DNA from 2 places in the Brachybacterium hainanense genome. Region 2 is predicted to be linked to the other one. Evidence: predicted binding sites of a transcription regulator. Region 2 holds the regulator's gene; the other holds the start of a gene.

Region 1 (20,828 bases), on a different contig from region 2:
GGGCGGTGGAGCTGCTGGACGCCGTGGGCATTCCCGAGCCGGGCCGCCGTGCCCGGCAGTACCCCCACGAGTTCTCCGGCGGCATGCGCCAGCGCGCCATGATCGCGATGGCGATCGCCAACGAGCCCGAGCTGATCATCGCCGACGAGCCCACCACGGCTCTCGACGTCACGATCCAGGCGCAGGTCATGGAGCTGCTGAAGTCCGCGCAGGAGATGCTGGGCGCAGCGACCGTGCTCATCACCCATGACATGGGCGTCGTCGCCGGCTTCGCCGATCGGGTGCTGGTCATGAAGGACTCCCGCATGATCGAGACCGGCGGCGTGGACGACATCTTCTACCGCCCCCGCGAGCAGTACACGCGGGATCTGCTCTCGGCCGTGCCGCGCGTGGACCTCGCCGAGTCCGAGGGGTCCCAGAGCGTGGCCGGCAGCGCGCTGCGCAAGGTCGCCGAGGCGGCCGAGCAGGCGGCCCCCGACGCCGCGCCCCGCGAGGAGCGCCCGGCCGTCCTCGAGGTCGAGGACCTCCACCGCGTCTACCCGATCACCAAGGGGGCGCTGGTCCGCCGCAAGGTGGGGGAGCAGCGGGCCGTGGACGGCATCTCCTTCGACATCCGCGAGGGCGAGTGCTTCGCCCTGGTCGGCGAGTCGGGATGCGGCAAGACGACCACGCTGATGGAGATCATGCAGCTGCGCACGCCGCAGCAGGGCGTGATCCGGATCGGCGGCAAGGAGACCGGCGCCCTGACCAGCAGGGAGCGCAAGACGCTGCGCTCCGATGTCGCCATCGTCTTCCAGGACCCGATGGCGGCGCTCGATCCACGGCTGCCGATCGGCGACATCATCCGGGAGCCGATGCGCGTGCAGGGATACTCCGCGGAGAAGATGGCCGAGCGCGTCGAATGGCTCCTGAAGATGGTGGGCCTCCAGCCCGAGCACGCGATGCGCTATCCGACCGAGTTCTCGGGCGGGCAGCGGCAGCGCGTCGGCGTGGCCCGTGCTCTCGCCTGCGAGCCGAAGCTCATCGTGCTCGACGAGCCGACCTCGGCGCTCGACGTGACGGTGCAGGCGGGCGTGCTCGCGATGCTCGCGGACCTCAAGACCCGGCTGGGCGTGAGCTTCCTGTTCGTCTCCCACGACCTCTCCGTGGTCCGCCACATCTCCGACCGGATCGCGGTCATGCGCAAGGGGAAGATCGTGGAGATGGGGCTGACGGAGGAGGTCTTCTCGAACCCGCAGCACGAGTACAGCAAGGAGCTGCTCAGCGCCGTCCCGATCCCGGATCCGGCGATCGCCCGCTCGCGTCGCCGGCAGGTCATCGACCGCGAGGCCTTCGAGGGGAGCGGGGATCTCGACGCGGCGTCCTGAGCACCGCGTCCTCTCCGGGCGCCGCGTGTTGCGAAGCGATAACAGCGGCCCCGGGAGGACCCCCGCGCGGCCCCCGGTCCCTAGACTGATCACACCTGGGGAGGACGGCTGCGTCACCAAGAAGGTTTCACAGCGTCCGTGCCCCGGTCTCGACCACGAAGCGACAGCGAAGATCTCGGTGCTCGCGAATGAAGGAGAATCATATGCGTTTCACGCGGCGATCCATGCTCGGGGCGACGGCGCTGTCCGTCTCGATGGCGGCGCTGGCGGCCTGCACCCAGGATCCCGGCACGGGCGGCGGTGGCGGCGGGGCGTCGGACGGCGGCGGTGAGGGCCCGATCGCCGCGGACGCCAACGACATCAACCCCAAGTCCCGCGAGGAGATGGGGGAGGGCGGGGTGCTGCGCCTGGCCAACAACGCCTTCCCGGCCAACTGGAACGGCAACCACACCGACGGCAACGAGGGCAACACCTCAGAGATCCTCAACGCGATCATGCCGAGCCTCACGGTGAACGACGCTGCCGGCGTGGTGACGGCGAACCCCCAGGTCACCAAGCGTATCGAGCTCACCTCCGAGGACCCCCAGGTCATGGAGATCGAGCTCAACGAGGGCATGGCCTGGTCGGACGGCACGCCCATCAACTACCAGTCGATCGCCAACGTCTTCGAGACGATGAACGGCTCCAAGGAGGGCTACGCGATCGCCTCCTCGACCGGCTACGACCAGGTCGAGAAGATCGAGCAGGGCGCGAACGACCTCACGGCCGTCATCACGTTCAAGACCAAGTTCGCGGACTGGATCGGCCTGGCGGGCGTCATGCCCGACTCCCTGGTCGCCTCCGCGGACGCCTTCAACTCGAGCTGGGCGGCCGAGCCCCTCGTGACGGCCGGCCCCTACAAGATCGGCAAGATCGACGCCGCCAACAAGACCGTCCTGCTCGAGCAGGATCCCAACTGGTGGGGCGACAAGCCCTTCCTCGACCAGGTCCTCTTCACCACGATCGAGGACCCGGCGGCGACGGCGACCGCCTTCCAGAACGGCCAGCTCGACGTCATCGAGACCTCGGTCCCGGCGACCTACTCCGTGGTCGAGCCGATGATCGGCCAGGGGGCGACCCTGCGCACCTCCGCGGGCCCGAACTGGACGCACATCACGCTCAACGGTGCGGAGGGGCGCCCCCTCGCCGACCAGGCCGTGCGCCAGGCGATCTTCCGGGCGATCGATCGCCACGAGGTCTTCCTCTCCGTCAACGCGACGATGCCCTACCCCAAGGACACGAAGCCGCTGAACAACCACCTCCTGATGACCAACCAGGAGGGCTACCAGGACAACGCGGGGGACCTCGGCACCTACGATCCCGAGGCCGCCAAGAAGCTGCTGACGGACGCCGGCTACACCATGGAGGGCGACAAGGCCACCAAGGACGGCAAGGCCATCGAGATCACCTATGTCTACAACGACGGCTCGAAGACGAACGAGGCCGTGGTCCCCGTCGTCCAGGAGCAGCTCGCCGCCGTGGGCATCACCATGAAGGTGCAGAAGGTTCCGCCGACGGACCTCTTCTCGAAGTACGTCATCCCCGGCGACTTCGACCTGACCCTGTTCGGCTGGCTCGGGACGCCGATGCTCTCCTCCGGCGACTCGATCTGGACGACCGGCGGCGAGCAGAACTTCGGCAAGATCGGCGACGAGGCCACGGATGCGCTCATCGCCGAGGCCGCGGTCGAGACCGACAAGACGAAGCGGCTCGAGACGATCAACAAGATCGACGCGAACCTGTGGACGCTCGCCGGGACGATTCCGCTGTGGCAGCAGTACGACTTCTTCGTGCAGAACGACGATCTCGCGAACTACGGCTCGAAGGGCTTCGCCTCGATCGACTGGACGCTCGTGGGCTACGTGAAGGGCTCCGCGAAGCTCGAGGGCTGAGTCGGAGCGAGTCCTCTCGGATGACAGCGGGGGCCGGGTGCGCATCGCACCCGGCCCCCGCCCCGTGGTCGAGGTTCTGCATCGTCACCCGCCCGCGAAGGGCGGCAGCACGTCGATCCGGTCCCCGGTGGCGAGCGCACGCCCCTCGTCCCGGCAGACGACCGAGTTCACCAGCACGCTGCAGGCGCGCACGATCCGGTCGCCGTCCCCGCCTGCGAGGTCCCGCAGCTGGCCGAGGGCCCCGGCGACATCGGCCGCCTCGAGGTCCAGGCGCTCCGTGCCGAGAGCCGCGGCGACGCCCGCGAACAGGTGCACCTCCACCCGGACGGGGGATCCGGTGATATCGGCCGGCGTATTCGTCATGGTCATCCTCCGATCGCGCTCATCGGTCGCTGGGGCTGGACGAAGTCCGGGGAGTCCATGCCGTGACCGGCCGCCTTGCCCCACTGGGCGGCCCGCCACATGTCCGCGATCTGCGCATCGGACGCCCCCGCGCGCAGGGCGCCGCGCAGGTCCGTCTCCTCATGGGAGAACAGGCAGGTGCGCACCCGACCCTCGGCGGTGAGCCGTGTGCGTCTGCAGTCGGCGCAGAAGGGGCGCGTCACCGAGGCGATGATGCCCATCCGTCCCCGGTGCGCGCCGGTCACGGGATCGGCGACGTCGAACAGCTCCGCGGGCGCGCCCTCTCGCGCCACAGGGGCGGGCGAGAGGCGGTAGTGCGGGGCGAGCAGGGCATGGACATCGGCGGCCGTGATCATGCGTGCGCGCTCCCAGCCGTGGTCGGCATCCAGCGGCATCTGCTCGATCACCCGCAGCTGCAGGTCCCGCTCCAGGCACCAGTCCAGCAGGTCCGGCAGCTCATGGTCGTTCACCCCCGGCAGCAGCACGGCATTGACCTTGATCGGGGCCAGCCCCGCCTCCCGCGCGGCCTCGATCCCCTCGAGCACCCGGTGCAGCAGGGGGCGGCGCGTGATCCGCTCGAAGGTCGCCGAGACCACCGAGTCCAGGGACACGTTGATCCGGTCCAGGCCCGCGGCGCGCAGCTGCGCGGCCCGGGACTCGAGGCCGATCGCGTTGGTCGTGAGGGACACGTCCGGGGCCGCGGGCAGGGCGGAGATGCCGGCGACGATCTCCGGAAGATCGTGGCGGGTCAGCGGCTCCCCGCCGGTCAGGCGCACCTGCGTGACGCCCAGCAGCTCCGTGGCGATCCGCACCATCCGGATGATCTCCGCGGTGCTCAGCAGCGCCTCGCCGCGCAGGAACGTCAGGCCCGAGGCGGGCATGCAGTAGGAGCAGCGCAGGTTGCAGAAGTCCGTCAGCGAGATCCGCAGATCGGTCGCCTCCCGGCCGAAGCTGTCCAGGAGAGCCGGAGTCCGCGGACGGTCCGTCGTGTCCGGGAGCCGCACCGCCATCGGATCCGTGGTGCGGGGTCGGGGGATCCCGAGCGACACGCCGCGTCCGGCCATGGGATGTTCGCCGCCTCTCGCCTCGGGAGCATCGGACGCATGCGCGCGATGCATCCTGGCCTCCAGGATAGGCGCCCCGCCTCCACGGCGGCCGGACGAAGGTCCCGGCCTCGGTCGGGGGCTCCCTCGGGGGAGATACTGGACGGTGCAGGGACCGGATCGACGGGTCCTGCGGCCGGCGGCAGGAACCACGAGGAGGCAGGCGCATGGAGGACAGATCCCGGATCCCCCTCGCGGACCATCGGGATGACGCGATCGCCCTGCTCGGTGCGCACCGCCGGCACAGGGACGAGCCGGTCACGGAGATCCTGCTGGGGCGCGTGTGCGCGAGCGATGTCCGCTCCCGCGTCGACGTGCCGGCCCTGGACAACTCCCAGATGGACGGCTTCGCGGTCGTGGCCGCCGATCTGCGGGCCCCGGGGGAGGAGGTGCGCCTGCGCGCCGCCGCGGCGATCGCCGCCGGGCAGGGCGTGGCAGGCCACGTCCCGGGCACGGCGAGCCCCATCATGACCGGCGCGCCGATCCCGACCGGCGCCGATCTCGTCGTGCCCGTGGAGGAGTCCGCCCCCGGTTCCTTCGATGCTCTCCCCGCCCCCGGGGAGAGCATCGCGCTGCGGCCCGCCGCCGTGGACGCGGGCCGGTTCGTGCGCCGGGCCGCCTCCGACACCCGCGCCGGGGACGTGATCCTGCGCGAGGGGACCGTGCTCACCCCCGCCCGCATCGCGCACCTGGCCGCCTGCGGCGTGGAGCGCGTGCGCACCCTCGCGCCCATGAGGGCGCTCGTGATCTCCACCGGCAGCGAGGTCCGCAGCGCGGAGCGCTCCGGCGGCCTGCTGCGCGAGGGGGCGGCCTTCGACGCGAACGGGCCGGGGCTCGCCGCCGCCCTGCTCGAGGCGGGCGCGGAGATCGCCGCGACCGCGACGGTCCCCGACGACCCGGAGGAGCTGCGTGCCGCCATCGGCCGCCTGACCGCCGAGACGGGCGCAGATCTCGTCGTGACCAGCGGCGGCGTGAGCGCCGGAGCCTACGAGGTGGTGCGACAGGCCGCCGAGCTGCCGGGGGTGCGCCTCTCCTTCCCGAAGGTCGCCCTGCAGCCCGGCGGACCGCAGGGCATCGGCATCATCGAGATCGACGGGCACCGCCTGCCCTGGCTCGCCTTCCCCGGGAATCCCGTCTCCGCCCTGCTGAGCCTCGAGCTGATCGCCCGGCCGGCCCTCGGCGCTCCGCCGCGGACGATGCTGCGGGCCCCGCTCCGCCTCGAGGAGCCGCAGTCCTCGCCGGTCGCGCTCGAGCAGTACCGCCGCGCCCGCCTGCTGCCCTCGGGGGAGGTGCGGCTGGTCAGCGGGGCGTCCTCGCACCTGCTGGGCGCCCTCGCCCTGTCCGATGCGCTCGTGCGGATCCCGGTCGGCGTCGACATGGTCCACGATGGGGACATGCTCGAGACGATCCTCCTGCCGGGGGCCGGCGCATGACCGCCCCCGGCGCACCCGACCTGTCGCATGTGCGCGCGGACGGCTCCGCCCACATGGTCGACGTCACCGACAAGGCCTCCACCTCTCGGGCCGCCCGCGCCCGCGCCGTGCTGCGCACCCGCCCCGATGTGATCGCCCGTATCGCCGAGGGCACCCTGCCCAAGGGGGAGGCGCTGCCCGTAGCCCGGATCGCCGGCATCATGGGCGCCAAGCGCACCCCGGACCTCATCCCGCTGTGCCATCCGCTGCCGCTCAGCGGGGTCGAGGTCGACCTGGATGCCCACGACGACGTGGTCGAGATCAGCGCCCGCGTCCGCACCCGCGGCGTGACCGGCGTCGAGATGGAGGCGCTGACCGCCGTCACCGTCGCCGCCCTCACCGTCTTCGACATGATCAAGGCCGTCGACCACCTCGCCGTGATCGAGCAGATCCGGGTCGAGGAGAAGTCGGGCGGCAAGAGCGGTGACTGGAGCCGCGAGGGCGCGGACGGCGAGGCCCCCCGGGAGCCCGGCGACCGCACCGTCCACGACGAGCCGCCCGCCTCGGGAGACGCCCGATGAGGGACATCCCCGCGCGCCGCAGCGACCTCGACTGCCGCGCCCCGGCCCCCGAGGGCAGGGCGGCGCTGTGCGGGCGCGCCCACGTCCTCATCGCCTCGACCCGCGCGGCCGACGGCACCTATGAGGACCGCACCGGTCCGATCCTGCATGACTGGCTGTGCGCACGGGGCCTGGACGTCGCCCCCGTGCAGGTGGTCTCCGACGGCCCGGCCGTGGGGGAGGCGATCGGTGCGGTCCTCTCCACCGGCGTCGATGTCCTCATCACCTCCGGGGGGACCGGGATCGCCCCGAGCGACGTCACCCCCGAGCAGACCGCCCCGTTCCTGGACCGGGAGCTGCCTGGGGTCCTCGAGGAGGTCCGCCGCCGCGGCGCGGGGACGGCCCCGGCGGCGCTGCTCAGCCGCGGCCTCGCAGGCATGGCAGGACGCACCTTCGTGGTGAACCTGCCCGGTTCCCGGGGCGGCGTGCGGGACGGGATCGCCGTCCTCGACCCGATCCTCGACCACCTCCTCGAGCAGCGCGACGGCGGAGGGCACGAGCAGGCCGACGAGGCAGAGATCGGGCGGTGCGACGACGGGCCTGGCCGGTCCGGAGCGGACGGGGCATCGGCATGAGCGAGCACGACTCCCGCCTCCAGGCCTCGCAGGGCCCCACCCCCTTCGCCGCCGACCCGCAGTCGCTGCGCGTGCCCGGCGACCCCGACCTCGGCGCCGCCGCGCAGCGCGTGCGCCATGCGAGCATCGGGGAGGGGCCGGTCTCCGTCGCGGAGATGGCCTCCGCGGTCGGCGACGCCCGCTGCGGTGCCGTCGTCACCTTCGACGGGGTGGTCCGCGACCATGACGGCGGTCGCGGCGTGCTGACGCTGGACTACAGCGCCCACCCTCTCGCGCCGCAGGCGATCGCCGAGGTCGCGGCCGATGTCGCCGAGCGCTACACGGACGTCCTGGTGGCCCTCGCCCATCGCGTCGGCCCGCTGCGGATCGGCGATTCCGCGCTCGTGTGCGCGGTCTCCGCCCCGCACCGCAAGCTCGCCTTCGCCGCCTGCGACGAGCTGGTCGACGAGGTCAAGCGCCGGGTGCCCATCTGGAAGCACCAGCGCTTCGCGGGTGGGGACTCCGAGTGGGTCGGGCTCTGACGTCCCGGCCCTCGATCCGCTCACGGCGTCCCGGCTCATCACGGGGCGTCCCGGCTCGGCACGGGCGGCGTTGCGTCGTCCCGGGGGCGGGCGGGCCGTGTCCTTTGGGGACGCGTCCTGCCCCCGAACCACCGACCGCGCAGCTTCCGGCATCAGTGTGCCCGGACAGCGGAGGTCTGCCCGGGAATGGCGCAGAAGTGTTCCGGTGTGCCTCATCCCCGGGCAGCAGTACCGGGCTCCTCGTGCGTCTGCCTCATTCCCGGGCAGCGGTGCGGGGCGGGGTCTGCCCGGGCCGGGAGGACGAGGCATCCGGCGGCACGACGCCCGGCGTTCGCCCGCTCGTCACCTCCGACCGATAGCGTCGGCCCATGCGCATCCTGCATCTGACCGACACCCACCTGTTCGGCGACCCGACCGCCCGGCACTACGGCCGCATCGACACCGCGGCCGCGCTCGCGGCGGTCCTCGAGAGGCTGTCCCACCTGGAGGGCATCGACCTCGTCGTCCATTCCGGCGACGCCTCCGAGGACGGCACCGAGGAGAGCTACCGGCGTCTGCACGCGCAGCTCGATCCCTTCGCGCAGCACCTCGGGGCGGCGCTCGCCGTCGCGATGGGCAACCACGACATGCCCCTCGCCTACGCCGCGGTCGCGGGCCCCGGTGACCACGCCGCGCCCTTCCAGGACCGCCTGGTCCCCATCGCCGGGGGAGCCCGCGCGATCGTGCTGGACTCGAGCGTCCCCGGTGCCGGCTACGGGCACCTCGAGCCGGCCCAGCTGGACTGGCTGCGCGGAGTCCTCGCCGAGCCGGCTCCGGGCGGGAGCGTCCTGGTCCTGCACCATCCGCCGCTGACCGGGGCGACGCCGCTGCTGCAGGCGCTCGAGCTGGACGGCCTCGAGGAGCTCGCGGCCGTCCTCTCCGGGAGCGATGTGCGCGTCATCCTCTCCGGTCACTACCATCACGGTCTCGACGGCGCGCTCGCGGGCATCCCCGTGCACGTGGCACCGGGTATCACGAACGTCGTCGATCCCCTCGCCGGAGGGGGAGAGGAACGGGCGCACGCGCTGTCCGGGGCGAGCCTCGTGGAGATCGACGCATCGGATCCGCAGGCGCCCGCGCGCATCACCACCTCGCTGTGGGCGAATGCGGGCGACAGCCTCGAGGAGGCCGACGTGCGGCGGCCCGTCTACTCCTTCGACGAGGCGGCCGTCCGGCGGATCATCGAGGCGGCGGGACGCCCCTGAGCGCGGGTGGGTGCGGCCGGAACAGCAGCGCCAGGCACTCCAGATCACGCGCACGGCCCGGAGCGCGGGCGGCCGCGGAGGCCCCGGAATGCGGAGCGGCCGCACCCGGAAGGGTACGGCCGTGGCAGGTGCGGGCGGCGCCGGGACCGGCGCCCCGCGGATCAGCGGGCGAACAGGAGGCGCAGACGGTGCGAGGAGGAGACCTCGTCCTCGGTGCGGGTCGTGCTCTGGGAGGCGACCCGGTCGATGCGGTGCAGCTGGTCGACGCGGTGGAAAGTGTTCATGGGTGTGGTTCCCCTCGGTGCGATGGTGCCGTGACGCCCCCGGATCGCGGGCGGATCGTCACGAGATGACACTCGATGCAACCACTGCGCGGAGCTGGTGTCTTCCGAATATCCCGCCGTTGTTGTCGGCTTCACAATCCGGACATGACCTGCAGATCCTTCTGTGATCGGGGTCGTTGATCTGCCTCGCATCCGGACGGCTCGGAGGGCGGCGGGGGCCGCTGCTCGCCCAGTGCCCGAGCCTCCGCCCGCGACGTGCCCGACGCCTCGCCCGGGCGGCGGGGATGCCGCCGGTCGACACGGATTAGCACTCGTCTTGCGCGAGTGCCAGAGCGGTTCTAGAGTGGTCCTCGTTGGCAGTCACCTGGCCCGAGTGCCAGAGCTGCCAGACGGGTCCCCACCCGGTCGGCACCGCGACGACGACCGCTCCGGGGATCCGAACCCAGAACTCGCAGAGTCATTCATCGAAGAAGGAGTGGATCCGCATGTCGGTCTCCATCAAGCCCCTCGAGGATCGTGTCGTCGTCAAGCCGCTCGAGGCAGAGCAGACGACCGCGTCCGGTCTGGTCATCCCCGACACCGCCAAGGAGAAGCCCCAGGAGGGCGAGGTCGTCGCCGTCGGCGAGGGCCGCTTCGACGACAAGGGCCAGCGCGTCCCCATGGACGTCAAGGTGGGCGACAAGGTCGTCTTCTCCAAGTACGGCGGCACCGAGCTGAAGTACGGCGGCGACGAGTTCCTCATCCTGGGCTCGCGCGACATCCTCGCGATCGTCGAGGCCTGAGCCCCATGGCGAAGGAGATCATCTACGACGAGGAGGCGCGGCGCGCCCTCGAGCGGGGCGTCGACCGCCTCGCGAACACCGTCAAGGTGACGCTCGGCCCCAAGGGCCGCAACGTCGTCCTCGACAAGAAGTGGGGCGCCCCCACCATCACGAACGACGGCGTGACCATCGCTCGTGAGATCGAGCTCGAGGACCCCTTCGAGAACCTCGGCGCCCAGCTGACCAAGGAGGTGGCCACCAAGACGAACGACGTCGCCGGTGACGGCACCACCACGGCCACGGTCCTCGCTCAGGCGCTCGTCCACGAGGGTCTGCGCAACGTCACCTCCGGCGCGGCGCCGGCCGCCCTCAAGCGCGGCTTCGAGGCCGCCGTCGAGGCCGTCTCCGCCAAGCTCGGCGAGATCGCCATCGAGGTCGACGGCAAGGAGCAGATCGCGGATGTCGCGGCCGTCTCCAGCCAGGACCGCGAGATCGGCGAGCTGCTCGCCGAGGCCTTCGACAAGGTCGGCAAGGACGGCGTCATCACGGTCGAGGAGTCCTCCACGACCGCGATGGAGCTCGACTTCACCGAGGGAATGCAGTTCGACAAGGGCTTCATCTCCCCGCACTTCGTGACCGATGCCGACCGTCAGGAGGTCGTCCTCGAGGACGCCCAGGTCCTGCTGCACCAGGGCAAGATCTCCGCGGTCGCGGACATCCTGCCGCTGCTGGAGAAGGTCGTCGAGGGCGGCAAGCCCCTGTTCATCATCGCGGAGGACGTCGACGGCGAGGCCCTGTCCACGCTGGTCGTCAACAAGCTGCGCGGCGCCTTCAAGGGCGCGGCCGTCAAGGCCCCCGCCTTCGGCGACCGCCGCAAGGCGATGCTGCAGGACATCGCGGTGCTCACCGGCGCGCAGGTCGTCACCTCCGACCTGGGCCTGGACCTGAAGACCGTCGGCACCGACGTCCTCGGCCACGCGGGCCGCGTCGTGGTCACCAAGGACACCACCACCATCGTCGGCGGCGCCGGCGATGACGAGGCCGTGGCCGACCGCGTCGCGCAGATCCGCTCCGAGATCGCCGCGACCGACTCCGACTGGGATCGCGAGAAGCTCCAGGAGCGTCTCGCCAAGCTCGCCGGCGGCGTGTCCGTCATCAAGGTGGGCGCCCACACGGAGGTCGAGCTCAAGGAGAAGAAGATGCGGATCGAGGACGCGGTCTCCGCGACTCGCGCCGCCATCGAGGAGGGCATCGTCGCCGGCGGCGGCAGCGCCCTCGTCCAGGCCTCCTCCGTGCTCGAGGGCGACCTCGGCAAGGAGGGCGACGAGGCCGTCGGCGTGCGCGCCGTCGCCAAGGCGCTCGTCGAGCCGCTGCGCTGGATCGCCGAGAACGCGGGCCTCGAGGGCTACGTCGTCGTCGAGAAGGTCCGGGCCGAGGAGATCGGCCACGGCCTGAACGCTGCGACCGGCGACTACGTCGACCTGGTCGCCGCGGGCATCATCGACCCGGTCAAGGTCACGCGCTCCGCCCTGCGCAACGCGTCCTCGATCGCGACCCTGGTCCTCACGACCGAGACCCTCGTGGTCGAGAAGAAGGACGAGGAGGACGCCGCCTGATCGGCGCCGGCTCCGGCCGGAGAGGGCGTGAGGAACGAGCGTCCCCCGAAGGCCGGTGCTGACGTCGATCGGGCAGTCGGACAGGGTCTGACCAGGGCCCCGTCCGGTCGTCCCCCGGACGACCGCCCCGTGAGGAGGGCGGGTGGCACGGCATGCGCCGTCGTCGCCCGCCCTTCCTGCATCCAGATGCGTCCGACCCGCGGCGATGCGCAGGATCCGGACACCCCGTCGGCCTACTATGACGTGGCCCCGCACACATCGGCGGGAGGGAGGAGGACCTGTGAGCCGCGCTCGACGCAGCACCCCGGCATCGGCCGTCGCGCAGTCCACGCGCGTCTTCGGCCCCCCGGCACCCGCGGTGATCGGCACGCTCCTCGCGGCCGTCGTCTTCGTGATCGTGCTCGAGTTCCTGGTCCTGATCAGCTTCATCGGCCAGCGGCTGTGGGGCGACCCCCGCATCCTCCACGACGCCGTGTTCTCCCTGCCGCTGCTGGGCTGGGTCGCCGTCGCCGCCGCGAGCGTCGTCCTCGTCGCCCGGATCCTCACCACCTGGCTGCAGCTGACCGAGCACGGGATGGCGGTGCGCGGCCTGTTCCGCCGCGCCGTCGACGTGCCCTGGGGCGAGGTCTCCCGTGTGCTCGCGGTGCACCGGATCGACCGCGGCGCCACCCCGGCGGAGATGCTCGACCTGCCCGATGCGCCGTACGACGGCGTCTTCGTCATCGACCGCGAGGGACACCGCCTCGTGAACGTCTCCGGACGCTTCTTCGGCATCGGCGCCCAGCACGCCATGGTCGAACGGGCCCGTGCCGCCGGCGTCGAGATCCAGCAGATCGAGGAGATCACCCCGCGGGCGCTGCGGGAGCGCGAGCGCCACGCGCAGACCTGGATCGACCTGCACCCGAACCTCGTCCTGGCCACCCTGATCGGCTTCTACCTCGCGCACAACATCGCCACCTTCGCGATCTGGGGACTGTGACCCGCCGCCCCGCAGGTGAGGGCCCCGCTGCGCCGGACGGACGCCGTCCCGGCAGGGCGGCCCGCGCCCGCGCACGCCGCCTGCCGCCGCCGCTCCCGCAGCGCGAGGGCCTCGATCCGATCCATGTGCGCGCTCCCCGCCCGGGACCGGCCCTCGAGATCCTCGCCAGCCGCCTGCCCGCCCTGCTCGCCCCAGGCGCCACCGACCTGTCGCTGCGCTTCGCCCGCGGAGAGATCGTCCGGGCCGATGCCTCCGTCCTCGCCGCCGACACCCCGATCCACGAGGGCGAGGAGATCTGGCTGCACCGCGAGCTCGCCCCCGAGGACGTCCCCGACATCCCGCTGCCGATCCTCCTCCAGGACGCCCACCTGCTGGTGCTCGACAAGCCCCATGACATGGCGACCATGCCGCGCGGAGCGCACATCCTCGCCAGCGCCCTCGTGCGGCTGCGCCGCCTGACCGGCATCGAGACCCTCACCCCGCTGCACCGGCTGGACCGTCGCACCGCCGGGGTCCTCGCCTTCGGGATCCGCCCGCAGGAGCGGGCCGCCTACCAGGGGCTCTTCGCCCGCGGCGAGGTCACCAAGGAGTACCGCGCCCGCGTGCACGCCCCGCCCGGGGAGATGCCCGTCGTGGGGGAGCGGTTCACGATGCGCGACCGCCTGGTGCGCGAGCGCGGCATGCTGCAGACCCGCGTCGAGCCCGGGGAGCCCGACGCGTTCACCGAGGTCCAGGTTCTCGACGCGGCGGACGGATTCCTCGACCTCGCCCTGCTCCCGCGCACCGGACGCACCCACCAGCTGCGCGTCCAGCTCTCCCACCGCGGCATGCCGATCCTGGGCGATGACCTCTATCCGCGCGTGCGGCGTCCCGGTCCCGCCGACCCGCCGCTCGCCCTGCTCTCCCGCCGCCTCGCGTTCACCGACCCGATCACAGGACAGCGGCGCGAGCTCCTCAGCACCCGCCGCGTACCCTGATCCCGTGGCGGAGGACCAGGACGGACAGCACGCGGGCACCCCGGCGCAGGGCTGGGCCCACGAAGGCGCGGCACCGGCGCCGCGGCGCACCCGCGACGGCCGCGTGATCATCGGCCCCACCGTGGCGTCGCGCTACCGTCCGGGCGCGCTGATCGGGCTCCCGCTCGTCGCCGCCGTGCTCGCCGCCTTCCCGGCCGCCGGTCTCGAGCAGTGGCGCGCCGCACGGATCGCGGCCGGGGACGCGGGCCGGCTCACCGAGCTGCTGCAGCCGATGGCCGTCCAGCTCGTCCTCAGCTGGCTGGGCCTGTGGGCGCTGCTCGCGCTGTGGGCGCTCGTGCCGCTGATCGCGACGCACCGCGCCGCGCTGCTCGATGAGGCCGCGGGCCGGCTCGCGCTGCGCCGCGGTCTGCGGGTCAGACAGGACGTCCCGCTCGCGGAGGTGGTCTACGCCGTGGGGGAGGCCGAGCGGGGCTACGACGCGCTCATCGGCATCGGCGCCCCCACCGCCCCGGACGAGGCCGCGCGCGAGCAGTGGCGCATCCCCCACATCGGCTGGGACGACCCCGGCTTCGACGGGCTGCGGGTGCTCCAGGCCGCCGCCGGGCTGCGACCCTCCCCGCCGCGGGCGGAGCTCATCGCCGCCTCCCGCAGGGGACGACGCGAGGCGGCCCATCGCGAGATGGCGCAGCGCATCGGCATGATCTGGAGGCCCGAGTACGGGCAGGACGAGGAGCGCTTCCAGCGCGACTTCGACCATGCCCGGAGGGTGCTCGGCGGGAAGGAGCCCGCCCGACCCGGCGACCCCGTGCTCTCTCCCGACCCGTCCCCGGTCCCCGAGCAGGGACCCGGCCGCAGATGACCCGAGGGCATGCCGGGACCCGGTCGCCTCGCCCTCCGGACGGGGCGGCTCAGCTCGCGGCGTCCGATTCCCCGTGCTCGTAGCCGATCAGCCAGTGCAGGCCGAAGCGGTCCCGCACCTGCCCGTCCGAGGCGCCCCAGGGGCGGCGCTGCAGGTCGTCGACCACCTCGCCGCCTGCGCTCAGACGCGCGAACCAGGTGCGCAGCGTCGTGGAGTCCGCCGCGCCGAGCAGCGAGAGCATGAGGCCCTCGACGCGGAGGGACCCATCGACGCCGGAGGCGTCCGCGCCCTGCAGATCCACGATCCCGCGCAGCTCGCCGTGCGCGATGGCCTCCGGGGTCCCCTCGTCGCGGGAGAACTCGGCATGGGTGTGCAGCGAGAGCTCGCCGCCGAAGACCTCGCGGTAGAAGGTCAGGGCGTCACGAGCGGTGCCCGGGAACAGGATGTACGGGGTCGGTGCGCTCATGCGGGAAGGGTACGCCCCCTCTCCGAGCCCGCGCCTCGTCCCCGGCCACGTGGTGGGGACCACGTCGTCCGGGGACTGCCGCGCCGAGGACCCCCGGGTAGCATCGGTGCATGACGAGTGCGGATCCGTTCGGTTTCATCGGCCTGACCTACGACGACGTCCTCCTCCTCCCCGGAGAGACCGACGTCATCCCCTCCGAGGCGGACACGACCAGTCGCCTCACCAAGGAGATCTCCCTGCGCGTGCCCCTCGCGAGCGCCGCCATGGACACCGTCACCGAGGCGCGCATGGCCATCGCCATGGCCCGGCACGGCGGCATCGGCATCCTCCACCGCAACCTCTCCATCGAGGACCAGGCCCATGAGGTCGACCTCGTCAAGCGCACCCAGACGGGGCGCATCACCAACCCGGTGACCATCGGCCCCGAGGCCACGCTCGAGGACTTCGACTCCGTCTGCGGCCAGTTCCGCGTCTCCGGCCTGCCGGTCGTCGACGACGGGGGCGTCCTCCTGGGCATCTGCACCAACCGCGACCTGCGCTTCATCCCCGTCGCCGAGTGGTCCTCGACCCGGGTCGGCGACGTGATGACCTCCCAGCCGCTGTTCACCGCGCCGGAGGACGTCACCTCCGAGGAGGCCACGGCGCTGCTGCGCCGCAACAAGCGCGAGCGCCTCCCGATCGTGGACGCCGCCGGGAAGCTCACCGGCCTCATCACCGTCAAGGACTTCGTGAAGTCCGAGCAGTACCCGAACGCCTCCAAGGACGGCCAGGGCCGCCTGCTGGTGGGCGCCGGGGTCGGCTTCTTCGGCGATTCCCTGGACCGGGCGGGTGCGCTGCGCGATGCGGGAGCGGATGTGCTCGTGGTCGACACCGCGAACGGCCACGCGCGCCTCGCCCTGGAGATGATCGCCCGGATCAAGAACGACCCGTACTTCGCGGACGTGCAGGTCATCGGCGGAAACGTGGCCACGCGGGCGGGTGCTCAGGCGCTTGTGGACGCGGGGGCGGACGCCGTCAAGGTGGGCGTGGGCCCCGGATCGATCTGCACCACCCGCGTCGTCGCCGGCGTCGGCGTCCCGCAGATCACCGCGATCCACGAGGCCTCCAAGGCCTGCCGCCCGGCGGGCGTCCCGCTGATCGGCGACGGCGGTCTGCAGTACTCCGGCGACATCGCCAAGGCCCTCGTGGCCGGGGCGGACACCGTCATGCTCGGCTCGCTGCTGGCCGGCACCGAGGAGTCCCCGGGCGAGGTCGTCCTCGTGGCCGGAAAGCAGTTCAAGGCCTATCGCGGCATGGGCTCCCTGGGCGCCATGGCCTCCCGCGGCAAGAAGTCCTTCTCCAAGGACCGCTACTTCCAGGCCGACGTCTCCAGCGACGACAAGATCGTCCCCGAGGGCATCGAGGGCCGCGTCGCCTACAAGGGCCAGCTGGGCTCCGTCGTCCATCAGCTCGTGGGCGGCCTCGCGCAGTCGATGTTCTACGTCGGTGCGCACACGGTCCCCGAGCTCCAGGAGAGGGGCCGCTTCGTCCGCATCACCTCGGCGGGTCTGAAGGAGTCGCATCCGCACGACATGGCCGCGATCGTCGAGGCGCCGAACTACTCGGTGCGCTGACGGGCGGGGGCACGCCCGCCGCCTTCGCGTCCGCCCCTGTCCGAGAGGGCCGTTCCGGTTCAGATCCGGTGAGATCTGAGCCGGAACGGCCCTCTCGTTCGTGCGCTGGTTCCCGTGCTGCGGGTGCCGCTACCGTGGATCCATGAGCCCGCCGGAGCCGCTCCCCCCGATCGATGCCGCCCGCCGCGGGGATCCGATGCCGGGCGCCGCACCTCGCCTCGGCCTCGTGGCTCTGCTCCTGGCCCTCCTCGCGGTCCTGATCGCGCTCGTGGGCGCCGGCGGGATCGGTCTCGTGCACGCGACGCAGGGCTCGGGCGTGCGGCTGCTGGTGGCGCCGGCGCTCCTGGGGACCGGCCTCGGCCTCGCGGCGATCGGCTCCGGTGCCGCCGGGCTGCTCCGGCACGAGCGGCCGCCGGCCTCGGCGTGGGGGATCGTGCTCGGCCTGCTCGCGCCGGTGATCGCCGGCGCCTCGCTGATCCTCGGGGTCCTCGCCGGACGCCTCGTGCTCGCGGCCTGAGAGGGGCGGTGACGGCGGATCCGGGCCGCGGCACGGCGGCGGCCCGTGCCGGGGAGGCATCCGGGGCGGCCTCGCCCGTCGAGCGCCGCGAACGGCGGGCGAGGACTGTCCGCCCCGACGCCTAGGGTGGAGCCATGAACACCGCATCCTCGTCCTGGGCCGAGCGGCCGCTGCTCGGCTTCGACACCGAGACCACCGGCACCGACACGGCGAAGGACCGCATCGTCACGGCCGCCCTGGTCCACTCCGTCGGGCCCGGCCGGGAGAACGAGACCGTGGCGACCTGGCTGATCGATCCGGGGATCCCCATCCCGGAGCAGGCGGCCCGCATCCACGGCATCAGCAGCGAGCATGCCGCCGCGCACGGTTCGGCCCCCGCTCCCGCCCTCGAGGAGGTCGCCTCCCTGCTCGCGGACGCCCTGCTCAAGGACGTGCCGGTCGTGGCCTTCAACGGCAGCTTCGATCTGGCGATCCTCGAGAACGAGCTGCGACGCAGCGGCCTGCCCACCCTCGCCCAGCGTCTGGGGCGGCAGATCGCCCCGGTGATCGATCCGCTCGTCCTGGACCGGGGCCTGGACCGCTATCGCAAGGGCAAGCGCACCCTCACCGACCTGCTCGAGGTCTACGGGATCAGCCAGGACGGGCGTCTGCACACCGCGGACGTCGACGTCTCCGCGACGTTGGACGTGCTGCGTGCCCAGGTCGCGAAGTTCGACGTGCTCGGTGCGACCCCGCTCGCCGAGCTGCATCAGCGGCAGATGACCTGGCACCGCGAGTGGGCGGAGAACTTCAACCGGTTCCTGTCCTCGAAGGGGAGGACGCCCGATGTCCCCCTCGACTGGCCCCTGGGGGATCCGGTCGCCGTCGCGCCGGTAGACTGAGCCCGTGATGAGCGAGATCGAGATCGGCCGCAACAAGCGGGGACGACGCAGCTACAGCTTCGACGACGTGGCCGTGGTCCCCTCCCGCCGCACGCGGGACCCCGAGGACGTGTCGACCGCCTGGCAGGTCGACGCCTACCACTTCGACATCCCGATCTTCGGGGCGCCGATGGACTCTCTGGTGTCCCCGGCGACCGCGATCGAGCTGGGGCGTCACGGCGGCCTCGGGGTGCTCGACCTCGAGGGCCTGTGGACCCGCTACGAGGACCCCACGGAGCAGTTCGAGCGGATCGAGAACGCCTCGGACTCGGAGATCGTGCAGGTCCTCCGCGACGCCTACGCCGCTCCCGTCCAGGCGGAGCTGATCACGGCGCGGATCGGCGAGCTGCGCGAGGCGGGGGTGACCGCGGCCGGCGCCCTGTCCCCGCAGCGCACCCAGGAGCACTGGCGCACCGTCGTCGACGCCGGGGTCGACCTGTTCTTCATCCGCGGGACGACCGTGTCCGCGGAGCACGTGTCCTCGGGCCGCGAGCCGCTGAACCTCAAGCGCTTCATCTACGAGCTCGACGTGCCCGTGATCGTGGGCGGCTGCGCGACCTACACCGCGGCCCTGCACCTCATGCGCACCGGCGCGGCCGGCGTGCTGGTCGGCTTCGGCGGCGGCGCCTCCCACACCACGCGCGAGACCCTCGGCATCCAGGTGCCGCTCGCGACCGCGGTGGCCGACGTCGCCGCCGCCCGCCGTGACTACATGGACGAGTCCGGCGGCCGCTACGTGCACGTCATCGCCGACGGCGGCCTGGGCCGCAGCGGCGACCTCGTCAAGGCGATCGCCTGCGGCGCCGACGGCCTCATGGTCGGCGCGGCCCTGGCCCGTGCGGAGGAGGCCCCCGGCCGCGGCCGCCACTGGGGCAGCGAGGCGCACCACGCGAGCCTGCCGCGCGGGCACCGTGTGGAGGTCGGCACCGTCGCCCCGCTCGAGCAGATCCTGTTCGGACCGGGCCTGAACGCGGAGGGGACCACCAATCTCGTCGGCGCCCTGCGTCATGCGATGGCGACCACGGGATATCTGGACCTCAAGGAGTTCCAGCGCGTCGAGGTCGTCGTCACCACCTGAGGCCGAGGCAGATCCGATGACCACCAGACCTCGGAGGCCCGGCGACCGGTCCCGCGCCGCCACCGTGGTCCTCGGCGTGGTGCTGGTCCTCGGCTGCTCGCCCCTGCTCACGGTGGGCGCGAGCTCCTGGCCCACACCCGGCGAGATGATCGCCCGCCGCATGGCAGGCGCTGTGGACCTCCTGGGGCTGCGGGACCTCGCGCATCTGCTGTACAGCAGAGCCTTCGAGGTGCAGCTGCTCGTGCTGGCCATCGCCTTCCTGGGGATCCCCCTGCTGGCGCTGCGGCGACGTGACGCACCGGCGGAGGCACCCGGAGGGGAGGCCGCTGCGCCGGCGCACCCGCCCGTGTCCGCTGCGGGGAAGGCCCCGACGACCGCGCCCGTCCGGACGGTCCGGCGCCGTCGCGGCCGTCTGGCCCCCATCGATCTGGATGCCTCGACCCCCGTGACCCGCACGGTGGCTCAGCTGCAGGACCTCGCCGCCGCGGCAGGGATCCCATGGCGGGACGAGTTCGCGACCCCCGGCGGTGCCCGTGCCCTCGCAGAGCTGCTGGGGCGGACGCCCGGCCTCGAACCATCGGGCGGCCCCCAGCTCTCCGAGGATTCTGGGCCGGACCCCGACCAGGACACGAGGAAGGGCTCCGGGCCCGGTCCGGAGTTGGTCCTGGCGGCGTCGGCCGCAGACCCCGGAGACCCGCCGGAGGCGGGCACCGGAGCGGACGCCGGGGACGGCACAGGAGATGACGAGGTCGCCACGGCACCCCCCGCATACCCGGGAGCCTCCGACTTCGAGATCGGCTCCGTCTACACGCCGACCACGCTGTACGACTCCCGCGAGGAGGAGCCATGAGCCGCCGCCGGGTGGTCGGGGGAACGGTCCTCGCGGCCCTGCTCGCGCCCGTCCTCGCCCTCGTCGTCTTCGCGCCCTTCGACGACTGGGCCTTCACCCCGCGGCTGCTGCCCTACATCATCCCGAACCTGCTGCGGCCGGGCGAGGGCTACCTCACTCTGGTGCTCCTGCTGTTCCTGGTCATCTGGGTGCCGCTCGTGCAGCCGGCGGCCTGGGGCGCGGAGGGTCGCCGCTCGCGCCGCCCGTTCCCGGGACCCGACGCGCCGATCGGGACCGCGGACCGGGCACCGCGTCTCCCGGCCGCACCTGCGGATCCCCGGGCCCGCGTGGAGATCCCCCGCGCACCGCTCACGGCGCTCGATGCCCGGCAGCGTCATCAGATCGCGATGGCCCTGGACATCACGTGGGACGGTCGGCTCGCCCGCGACGACCGTCTGTGGGAGCGGACGGTCCGCCGGGCCCTGCGTCGCACCTCCCGCGGGGCATAGACGAGCCCCCGCCGCCCCGCGGCGCGGGTCGACGGGGGCCGCGATCCTCGGGTCAGGAGCGGACGCGGGCGACGATCCCCCAGATCAGCAGGATGAGAGCGACGATGCCCAGCAGCACCGGGATCGCGAAGCCGACGACCAGCCCGATCAGCGTGCCTGCGACACCCAGGGAGGTGTAGGCGACATCGCTCGTGCCCGTGCACTCCACGGAGACCTGCTGCGTCCCGGCGGGGTCCACGCTGAAG
Region 2 (7,500 bases):
TCGGGCTCGGCGTGGTCGTAGCCCAGCAGGTGCAGGATCCCGTGGGTGACCAGCAGCAGCATCTCCTCGGCGGCGCTGTGCCCGGACTCGGCGGCCTGACGGGCGGCGACCGTCGGGCACACGACGATGTCGCCGAGCAGACCCTCCGGAGAGGGCTGCTCCGGGCTGCCGGGGGTCAGCTCGTCCATGGGGAAGCTGAGCACGTCGGTGGGGCCGGGCTCGTCCATCCACTGGATGTGCAGCTGCTCCATCTCCGCCTCGTCGATGAAGCGCAGGCCCATCTCCGTGGCCGGATGCAGGTGCATGGCCTCGAAGACGAAGCGGGCCAGCGCCACGAACTCGAGCTCCTCGATACGGGCGGTGGTCTCGTTGCGGACCTCGATCATGATGCGGCGGCTCCTCGCGGGCTGGTGGGGTTCTTCGGGCCGCCGTGGCGGCGGGACTCGCGGTTGCCCCCGGGGCCGACCTCCCAGCGTCCGTAGGCCTCGACGATGTCGCTGACCAGACGGTGCCGGACGACGTCGCGCGCGGAGAGGCGGCAGAAGGCGATGTCGTCGACGCCGGAGAGCACCTGCTCGACGACCCGCAGGCCGCTGCGCTGCCCGCCGGGGAGGTCGACCTGGGTGACGTCGCCCGTGACGACCATCGTCGAGTTGAAGCCGAGCCGGGTCAGGAACATCTTCATCTGCTCGGGCGTCGTGTTCTGCGCCTCGTCCAGGATGATGAAGGCATCGTTGAGGGTGCGCCCGCGCATGTAGGCCAGCGGCGCGACCTCGATCGTTCCCGCGCCCATGAGACGCGGGATCGACTCGGGGTCGAGCATGTCGTGCAGGGCGTCGTAGAGCGGCCGCAGGTACGGGTCGATCTTCTCGTTGAGCGTGCCCGGCAGGAAGCCCAGGCGCTCCCCAGCCTCGACCGCGGGGCGGGTCAGGATGATCCGGTTGATGCGCTTGGACAGCAGCTGCTGGACCGCCATCGCGACGGCCAGGTAGGTCTTCCCGGTTCCGGCGGGACCGATCCCGAAGGTGATCGTGTTCTCGTCGATCGCGTCGATGTACGTCTTCTGCCCGAGCGTCTTGGGCCGGATGGTCCGTCCCCGCGCGGAGAGCACCGCCTGGGCCAGGACCTGCTCGATGCGGGCGCCGTCGCGCCGTTCGTCCCCGTACAGGGCCGCGGCGCGCTGGACCGCTTCCGCGGTGACGGCCTGTCCCTTCGCGGCCAGCTCGATGAGCGAGCGCATGATGTGCTCGCTGCGCCGGAGCGCGTCCTCCGTGCCGCGCAGCGTCACCTGGTGGCCGCGCACATGCACGTCGGTGTCGGGGACGACGTCCTCGAGGGCGGCCAGGGCCTGGTCGTTCTCCCCCAGGACCTGGAAGGGACTGAGGTGGTCGGGGATCGCGAGCCGGCGCTCGCGCACCTCGGGCGGGCGTCCGGGAACGGCGTCGAGATCGGTCACAGTGCTCCTTCTGCGAGCGGTCCGCCCGCGAGGACGTGCGCGTGCACGTGGAAGACGGTCTGGCCGGCGTTCGCGCCGGTGTTGAAGATCAGCCGGAAGTCGCCGTCGGCCTGCGCCGATGCGACCTCTTCAGCGACCTCGACGATGCGGGAGAGCAGCTCCGGGCGCGCGCGGAGCTCCCGCACGTCACGGCGGTGCTCGCGCGGCACCACGAGGACGTGCACGGGCGCCTGCGGGCTGAGGTCGCGGAAGGCGATCACCTCGGAGTCCTCATGGACCCGCTCGGAGGGGATCTCGCCGGCCACGATCCGGCAGAAGATGCAGTCGGGCTCGCGCAGCGAGGTCGAGGTCATCGGGGACGTCGGAGACATGGACCCGAGTCTACGCGGGAGCGCCGCGTTCATGCGGCGACGCACAGGCGGCCCGGGGGCGCAGCGGAGCGCTAGCGTGAGCCCACTATGACGCACCTGGGAATCCTCGTGGCCAGCAACCGTCCGCAGAGCATCGGCGCGCGCGTCGCCGGCTGGGTCGAGGAGGCGGCCGGCGCCTTCGACGTCGACCGCATCGACCTGGGCTCCCTGGCGCTTCCCGCCTTCGACGAGCCGTACAGCCCGAAGGCCGGCCGGGAGCCCGAGCACGAGCACACGCGCGCCTGGGCCCGCCGCGTCACGGCGCTCGATGCCGCGGTGATCGTCACCCCGCAGTACAACGGCTCCTATCCGGGGGTGCTCAAGAACGCCGTCGACTTCCTCTACGCCCCGTGGAACGCGCTGCCCGTGCTGGTGGTGGGCTACGGCTGGGGACGGGGCGGCGAGGTGATCGGCCATCTCACGACCCTGCTCGAGCGGGTGGAGGCCGATCACGTCGGATCCGTGGGCCTCGGCTTCCGCGAGGACCTCTCTCCCGAGGGCGAGCTGTTCGTGCGCCCGGACACCGCGCGCGCCCTGTCCTCGGGGCTCGCGACCCTGACCGCGCGCGGCTCCCGGTCCGCCCGCGCCGGAGGGACCCAGGTGATTGAATGTTGAAGAGATCACAGCGGTTCCGGGAAGACCCGCAGGTCCGGAGCCGTTGGAACCTGCATGGCATCCCTTGGAATCATCGTCTCCAGCACCCGCCCGAACCGCATCGGCGAGCACGTCGCCCGATGGGTCGGTGAACATGCGGACGGCTGGGACATCGACCTGATCGACCTGCGCACGGTCGCCCTCCCCCACTTCGACGAGCTCGCCCCGCCGAAGTCCGGCGCGGAGCGCACCACCGACCACGCCCGCGCCTGGGCCGAGCGGATCGGCGCGCTCGACGCCGCGATCATCGTCACCCCGCAGTACAACGGCTCCTACCCGGGATCGCTCAAGAACGCCGTCGACTACCTCTACGCCGAGTGGGAGAACCTGCCCACGATCCTGGTCGGCTACGGCTGGGGCGAGGCCGCGGACGTGCTCGAGCTGCTGGGCCGCCTCATGGCGCGCTTCGGCACCGATGTCGTCTCCGAGATCGGGCTGGGGCTGGGCCAGGACCTGAGCCCCGCCGGCGAGCTGGACGTGCGACCCGAGGTCGAGCTCGCCCTCGTCGAGGCGCTCGGCACCCTGCGCGAGCATGCCGACGCGCGCATCGGCGCCACGGTCGCCTGATCCCCGCAGACCCCCGGACGAGGGCCGGGTCGCTCCCAGGAGCGGCCCGGCCCTCGTCTCGTCCCGTGCGCAGCGGAGCGGGCTCAGCCCCAGCGGCCGATGAGCGCGCTGATCGCCGCGATCGCCGCGGGGCCCGCGGTCGAGGAGCGCAGCACCTCCGGGCCGAGCAGCACGCTGCGGGCGCCGGCCTCCTGCAGCTCCGCGACCTCCTCGGGGGCGATGCCGCCCTCCGGCCCCACGATCAGCACGATTCGCCCCGCCGCCCGCATCTGCGGGACGAGGGTCGGCAGCCCCGTGCTCTCCTGCTCGTGCAGGACCAGGACCAGGTCCCCCTGCGCCGTCCACTCCGCGGCGCACCGGACCAGCTGCGCGGTGCCGAGCGGCTCGGCGACCTGGGGGATGCGGGCCCGCCGGGACTGCTTGACCGCCGCCCGGACGGTCGCCTCCCACTTCGCGCGCCCCTTGCGCTGCTTCTCCCCGCGCCACACGGACACCGAGCGCCGCGCGATCCAGGGCACGACCGCATCGGCCCCGAGCTCCGTGGCGGACTCGACGGCCTGCTCGTCCCGACCCCCGGTCGCGAGCGCCTGCACCAGCACGAGCTCGGGCGCGCGGGTCGCCGCCGTGCGCGGCGGCTCGCACAGCCGCAGCTCGAGCGACTCCTTCGCCGCCGCCTCGACCTCCGCGAGGACCTGGGTCCCGTGGAGGTCGGTCAGCAGGACCCGCTCTCCGACGCCGATCCTCGCGACCTTGGCCGCGTGCCTGCCCTCCTCCCCGGCCAGGTGGCACGGGTCTCCGGCGCGCAGGGGCGCGAGCTCGCGATCCAGGACGAGGAAGGCGGACGGCGTCGCGGGCATCTCAGAGGTCCCGGAACCGCTCGCGGATCTTGTCGAACATGCCGCCGTGGCGGCGTCCGCCGGTGCGGGGGGTCTCCTCGCCGCGGAGGGCGGAGAACCGCTCCAGCAGCTCGGTCTGCTCCTCGGTGAGGCCCGTGGGGACCATGACGTCGAGCTCGATACGGATGTCGCCGCGCCGCTCGCGGCGCAGCGGGGACACGCCGAGGCCCTTGAGGGTGATCTCCTCGCCGGGCTGGCTGCCCGGGCGGATCCGCAGCTCCTGCACGCCGTCGAAGGTCTCCAGGGGAACGGTGGCGCCGAGGGCGGCGGAGGTCATCGGCACGCTCACCTGGGCCACGAGGTCGTCGCCCTCGCGGTGGAAGACGTCGTGCTCGGCGACGGAGAGCTCGACGAGGAGGTCGCCGGAGGGGCCGCCGGCCTCGCCGACCTCGCCCTCGCCGCGCAGCTGGATGCGCGTGCCGTGCTCGACGCCGGCGGGGATCTTCACGGTGAGGGTCCGCTCGTCCTGGATGCGGCCGTGTCCGGCGCAGGCCGTGCACGGATGCTCGATGATGTCGCCATGGCCCTCGCAGGTGGGGCACGGCGCCATCGTCACCATCTGGCCCAGCAGCGACTGCGCGACCCGCTGCACGTGGCCCGAGCCGTTGCACTGGGTGCATCGAATGGGGCTCGTCCCCTCCGCCGCGCAGGAGCCGTGGCAGGTCTGGCAGAGCACGGCGGTGCGGAAGGTGATCTTCTGCTCGGTGCCGAAGACCACATCGCGCAGGTCGATCGTCGTCCGGCGCAGGATGTCGCCGCCGCGGCGCTGGCGCGGGACCGGGCCCTGGCCACGGCCGCGCATGCCGGAGGCCCCTGCGAACATGTCGAAGATGTCGGAGAAGTCGAAGCCGGCCCCGCCGCCGGGGAAGCCGCCCATCCCCGGCCCGCCGCCCATGTCGTACTGCCGGCGCTTGTCGGGGTTCTTGAGCGTCTCGTAGGCCTGGGAGACCTTCTTGTACTTCTCCGCCGCCTCCGGGTCCGGGTTCACGTCCGGATGCAGCGAGCGGGCCGCCTTCTGGTAGGCCTTCTTGATCTGGTCGGTCGAGGCGTCCTTGGAGACGCCGAGCAGCTCGTAGTAGTCCTCGTTCACGAAGGGGATTCCTCAGATAGTGGATGGGGGCGGAGTCGCAGCGGGCGGGCGAAGAGTCCCGTCACTCCAGGAAGCGGTTGATGTAGCGGGCGAGCGCCTGCACCGTGGAGATGCCGGTGACGTAGTCCATGCGGGTGGGGCCGAGGATCGCCAGATGCGATCCGGGACGATACCCTGCGCCGACGAGGGCGGCTTGGGTCAGCGAGCGGTTGCGGATCTCCTGGCCGATGCGCACCTCGACGGCTCCGGGCTCCGCACTCATCTCCGAGAGCAGCCGCAGCAGCACGAGCTGCTCCTCGAGCAGATCGAGCAGGGGCTCCATGTCGCGGGAGAAGTCGGCGGCGGAGCGGGCCAGGTTCCCCGTGCCGGCCAGCACGATCCGATCCTCGGTGCGGGAGGCCGCGAGCGCGGCGACCATGTCCGTCACCTCGCGCACGCTGTCCTGGTCGGGGGCGGGGCTCGCGGCCACGAGCTGGTCCAGGCTCCGGTCCACGTCGGTCACCTCGCGTCCGCTCACGGCGCGCAGCAGGCCGTCGCGCAGGCCCGCGTAGAACGCCGCCTCACGGGGCTGGGACAGCGCGATGGTGCGCTGGTCCACGCGGCCGGACTCGGTGATGAGCACGACCAGCAGGAGGGAGTCCGCGACCTTGACCAGCTCGATGTGCCGCACCCGGGCCTGCTGCGGCGCCGGATACTGGACCATGGCGACCTGGTGGGTCAGCTGGGAGAGCAGCCGCACGGTGCGGAAGAGCAGCTCGTCGACGTCCCCGGCGTCCTCGAGGAAGGTGCTGATGGCGCGCCTCTCCCCGGTGGAGAGCGGCTTGATGGTCGCGACGTGGTCGACGAAGGCGCGGTAGCCCTTGTCGGTGGGCACGCGCCCGGCCGAGGTGTGGGGCTGGGTGATCAGCCCCTCCTCCTCGAGGACCGACATGTCGTTGCGCACCGTGGCCGCGGAGACGCCCAGGTCGTGACGGTCCAGCAGCGACTTGGAGCCGACCGGCTCGCGCGTGGCGACGAAGTCCTCGACGATCGCGCCGAGGATCTGCAGCTTGCGCGGATCCATCTCCGGCACCTCCCGTCCCTGTCTCTGCGGTGTCTCTGCTGTCTGCGTGTCTGCGTCTCCCGATGCTGGCACCCGAGGGCCCAGAGTGCCAATGCTACGCGTTCCGGGCGGGCCTGCGAGAGAGGCGTTCGCCACCGGGGTACCGTGGCGGCGTGTCACCGAGCTCCTTCCCCGATCGCTATGGCTCCGATGTGCTGGGCACCACCGCGGCCCACCATCGGCGCCGCCCCGTCGCCCGTGACGTGCCCGTGGCGCGCGGGCTCGTCGTCGAGGAGGCCGGGACCGGCTTCACCGGCGCCGTCACCCGCCTCGAGAAGATCGCCGGCGAGATCTGCGTCGAGCTGGAGGACCGCCGCGGGATCGTCCGCAGCTTCCCGCTGGGACCGGGTTTCATGATCGACGGGAAACCGGTCCGCCTGGTCCGCCCCGCGCCGGCCGCGCAACGGGCGCCGCAGCGCTCGGCGAGCGGCTCCGTGTACGTCGAGGGCGCCCGGGCCCGCACGGCCCGCGCCTCCCGGATCTGGGTGGAGGGCAAGCACGATGCCGAGCTCGTGCAGAAGGTCTGGGGACACGACCTGCGGATCGAGGGCGTGGTCGTCGAGATGCTCGACGGCGCCGACAACCTCGCGGAGCGGGTCGCCGACTTCGCTCCCGGCCCGCGCCGACGGCTGGGGATCCTCGTGGACCATCTCGTGCCCGGCTCCAAGGAGACCCGCATCGCCCAGCAGGTCATGCGCATGCGCGGAGCGCAGGGGAACGTCCTGATCCTGGGACATCCGTACGTCGACGTGTGGCAGGCGGTCAAGCCCGCCCGGGTCGGCCTCGAGGCCTGGCCGCATGTGCCCAAGGGCACCGATATCAAGGTCGGATCCCTCGCCGCCCTCGGCTGGCCCCGCGCGAGCCAGATCGACATCGCCGAGGGCTGGCAGCGGATCCTCGCGACCGTCCGCTCCTACGCCGACGTCGAGCCGACGCTCTCGGGTCGCATCGAGGAGCTCATCGACTGGGTCACCGCCCCGCAGGAATGAGGCGAGCGGTCGGCGCGGGCCCGCATCGGCGGTACATCGGCGCCCTACAGTGGAGGCTCCCGCCCGTCCCCCGCCCCGAAGGGTCCCCACCGTGCGCAGCGCCATCTTCGTCGACGCAGGCTTCCTCCTCTCCGTCGGCAGCAGCACCATCACGGGCACGTCGCTGCGAGCCTCCACGACGGTGGACACCGAGCCGCTGATCCGCGGGATCCTCCGGGCGACGGCGGAGGACTCGGGACTGGATCCGCTGCGCCTGTACTGGTACGACGCGGCCCGGCACGGGGTGTTCACCGAGGAGCACCGTCGCATCGCCCTGCTCGACGACGTGAAGGTGCG

The links. Region 2 encodes HrcA, which represses chaperone genes, less so after heat shock. Its sites were predicted from a motif close to TTNGCACTCGNNNNNNNCGAGTGCNAA; they were not measured.
Region 1: the regulator HrcA is predicted to act here: its motif matches at 9,764-9,790, upstream of groES (co-chaperone GroES).

What each region holds. Positions count from the first base shown of each region.
Region 1 is NZ_JBHLSV010000021.1:30,117-50,944, forward strand. It holds gene ACFFF6_RS14970 (ABC transporter ATP-binding protein) at 1-1,367, shown strand, start outside; gene ACFFF6_RS14975 (ABC transporter family substrate-binding protein) at 1,571-3,298, shown strand; gene ACFFF6_RS14980 (MoaD/ThiS family protein) at 3,383-3,661, opposite strand; gene moaA (GTP 3',8-cyclase MoaA) at 3,664-4,764, opposite strand; gene ACFFF6_RS14990 (molybdopterin molybdotransferase MoeA) at 4,971-6,236, shown strand; gene moaC (cyclic pyranopterin monophosphate synthase MoaC) at 6,233-6,796, shown strand; gene ACFFF6_RS15000 (MogA/MoaB family molybdenum cofactor biosynthesis protein) at 6,793-7,410, shown strand; gene ACFFF6_RS15005 (molybdenum cofactor biosynthesis protein MoaE) at 7,407-7,931, shown strand; gene ACFFF6_RS15010 (metallophosphoesterase) at 8,300-9,175, shown strand; gene ACFFF6_RS15015 (hypothetical protein) at 9,337-9,459, opposite strand; gene groES (co-chaperone GroES) at 9,945-10,241, shown strand; gene groL (chaperonin GroEL) at 10,247-11,836, shown strand; gene ACFFF6_RS15030 (hypothetical protein) at 12,117-12,815, shown strand; gene ACFFF6_RS15035 (pseudouridine synthase) at 12,812-13,792, shown strand; gene ACFFF6_RS15040 (hypothetical protein) at 13,797-14,651, shown strand; gene ACFFF6_RS15045 (VOC family protein) at 14,701-15,117, opposite strand; gene guaB (IMP dehydrogenase) at 15,228-16,730, shown strand; gene ACFFF6_RS15055 (hypothetical protein) at 16,873-17,247, shown strand; gene ACFFF6_RS15060 (exonuclease domain-containing protein) at 17,382-18,128, shown strand; gene ACFFF6_RS15065 (GuaB3 family IMP dehydrogenase-related protein) at 18,136-19,245, shown strand; gene ACFFF6_RS15070 (hypothetical protein) at 19,262-20,095, shown strand; gene ACFFF6_RS15075 (hypothetical protein) at 20,092-20,583, shown strand; gene ACFFF6_RS15080 (hypothetical protein) at 20,636-20,828, opposite strand, start outside.
Region 2 is NZ_JBHLSV010000010.1:812-8,311, reverse strand. It holds gene ybeY (rRNA maturation RNase YbeY) at 1-389, opposite strand, end outside; gene ACFFF6_RS09560 (PhoH family protein) at 383-1,456, opposite strand; gene ACFFF6_RS09555 (histidine triad nucleotide-binding protein) at 1,453-1,827, opposite strand; gene ACFFF6_RS09550 (NADPH-dependent FMN reductase) at 1,915-2,481, shown strand; gene ACFFF6_RS09545 (NADPH-dependent FMN reductase) at 2,536-3,087, shown strand; gene ACFFF6_RS09540 (16S rRNA (uracil(1498)-N(3))-methyltransferase) at 3,171-3,944, opposite strand; gene dnaJ (molecular chaperone DnaJ) at 3,946-5,073, opposite strand; gene hrcA (heat-inducible transcriptional repressor HrcA) at 5,135-6,136, opposite strand; gene ACFFF6_RS09525 (DUF3097 domain-containing protein) at 6,289-7,164, shown strand; gene ACFFF6_RS09520 (NYN domain-containing protein) at 7,256-7,500, shown strand, end outside.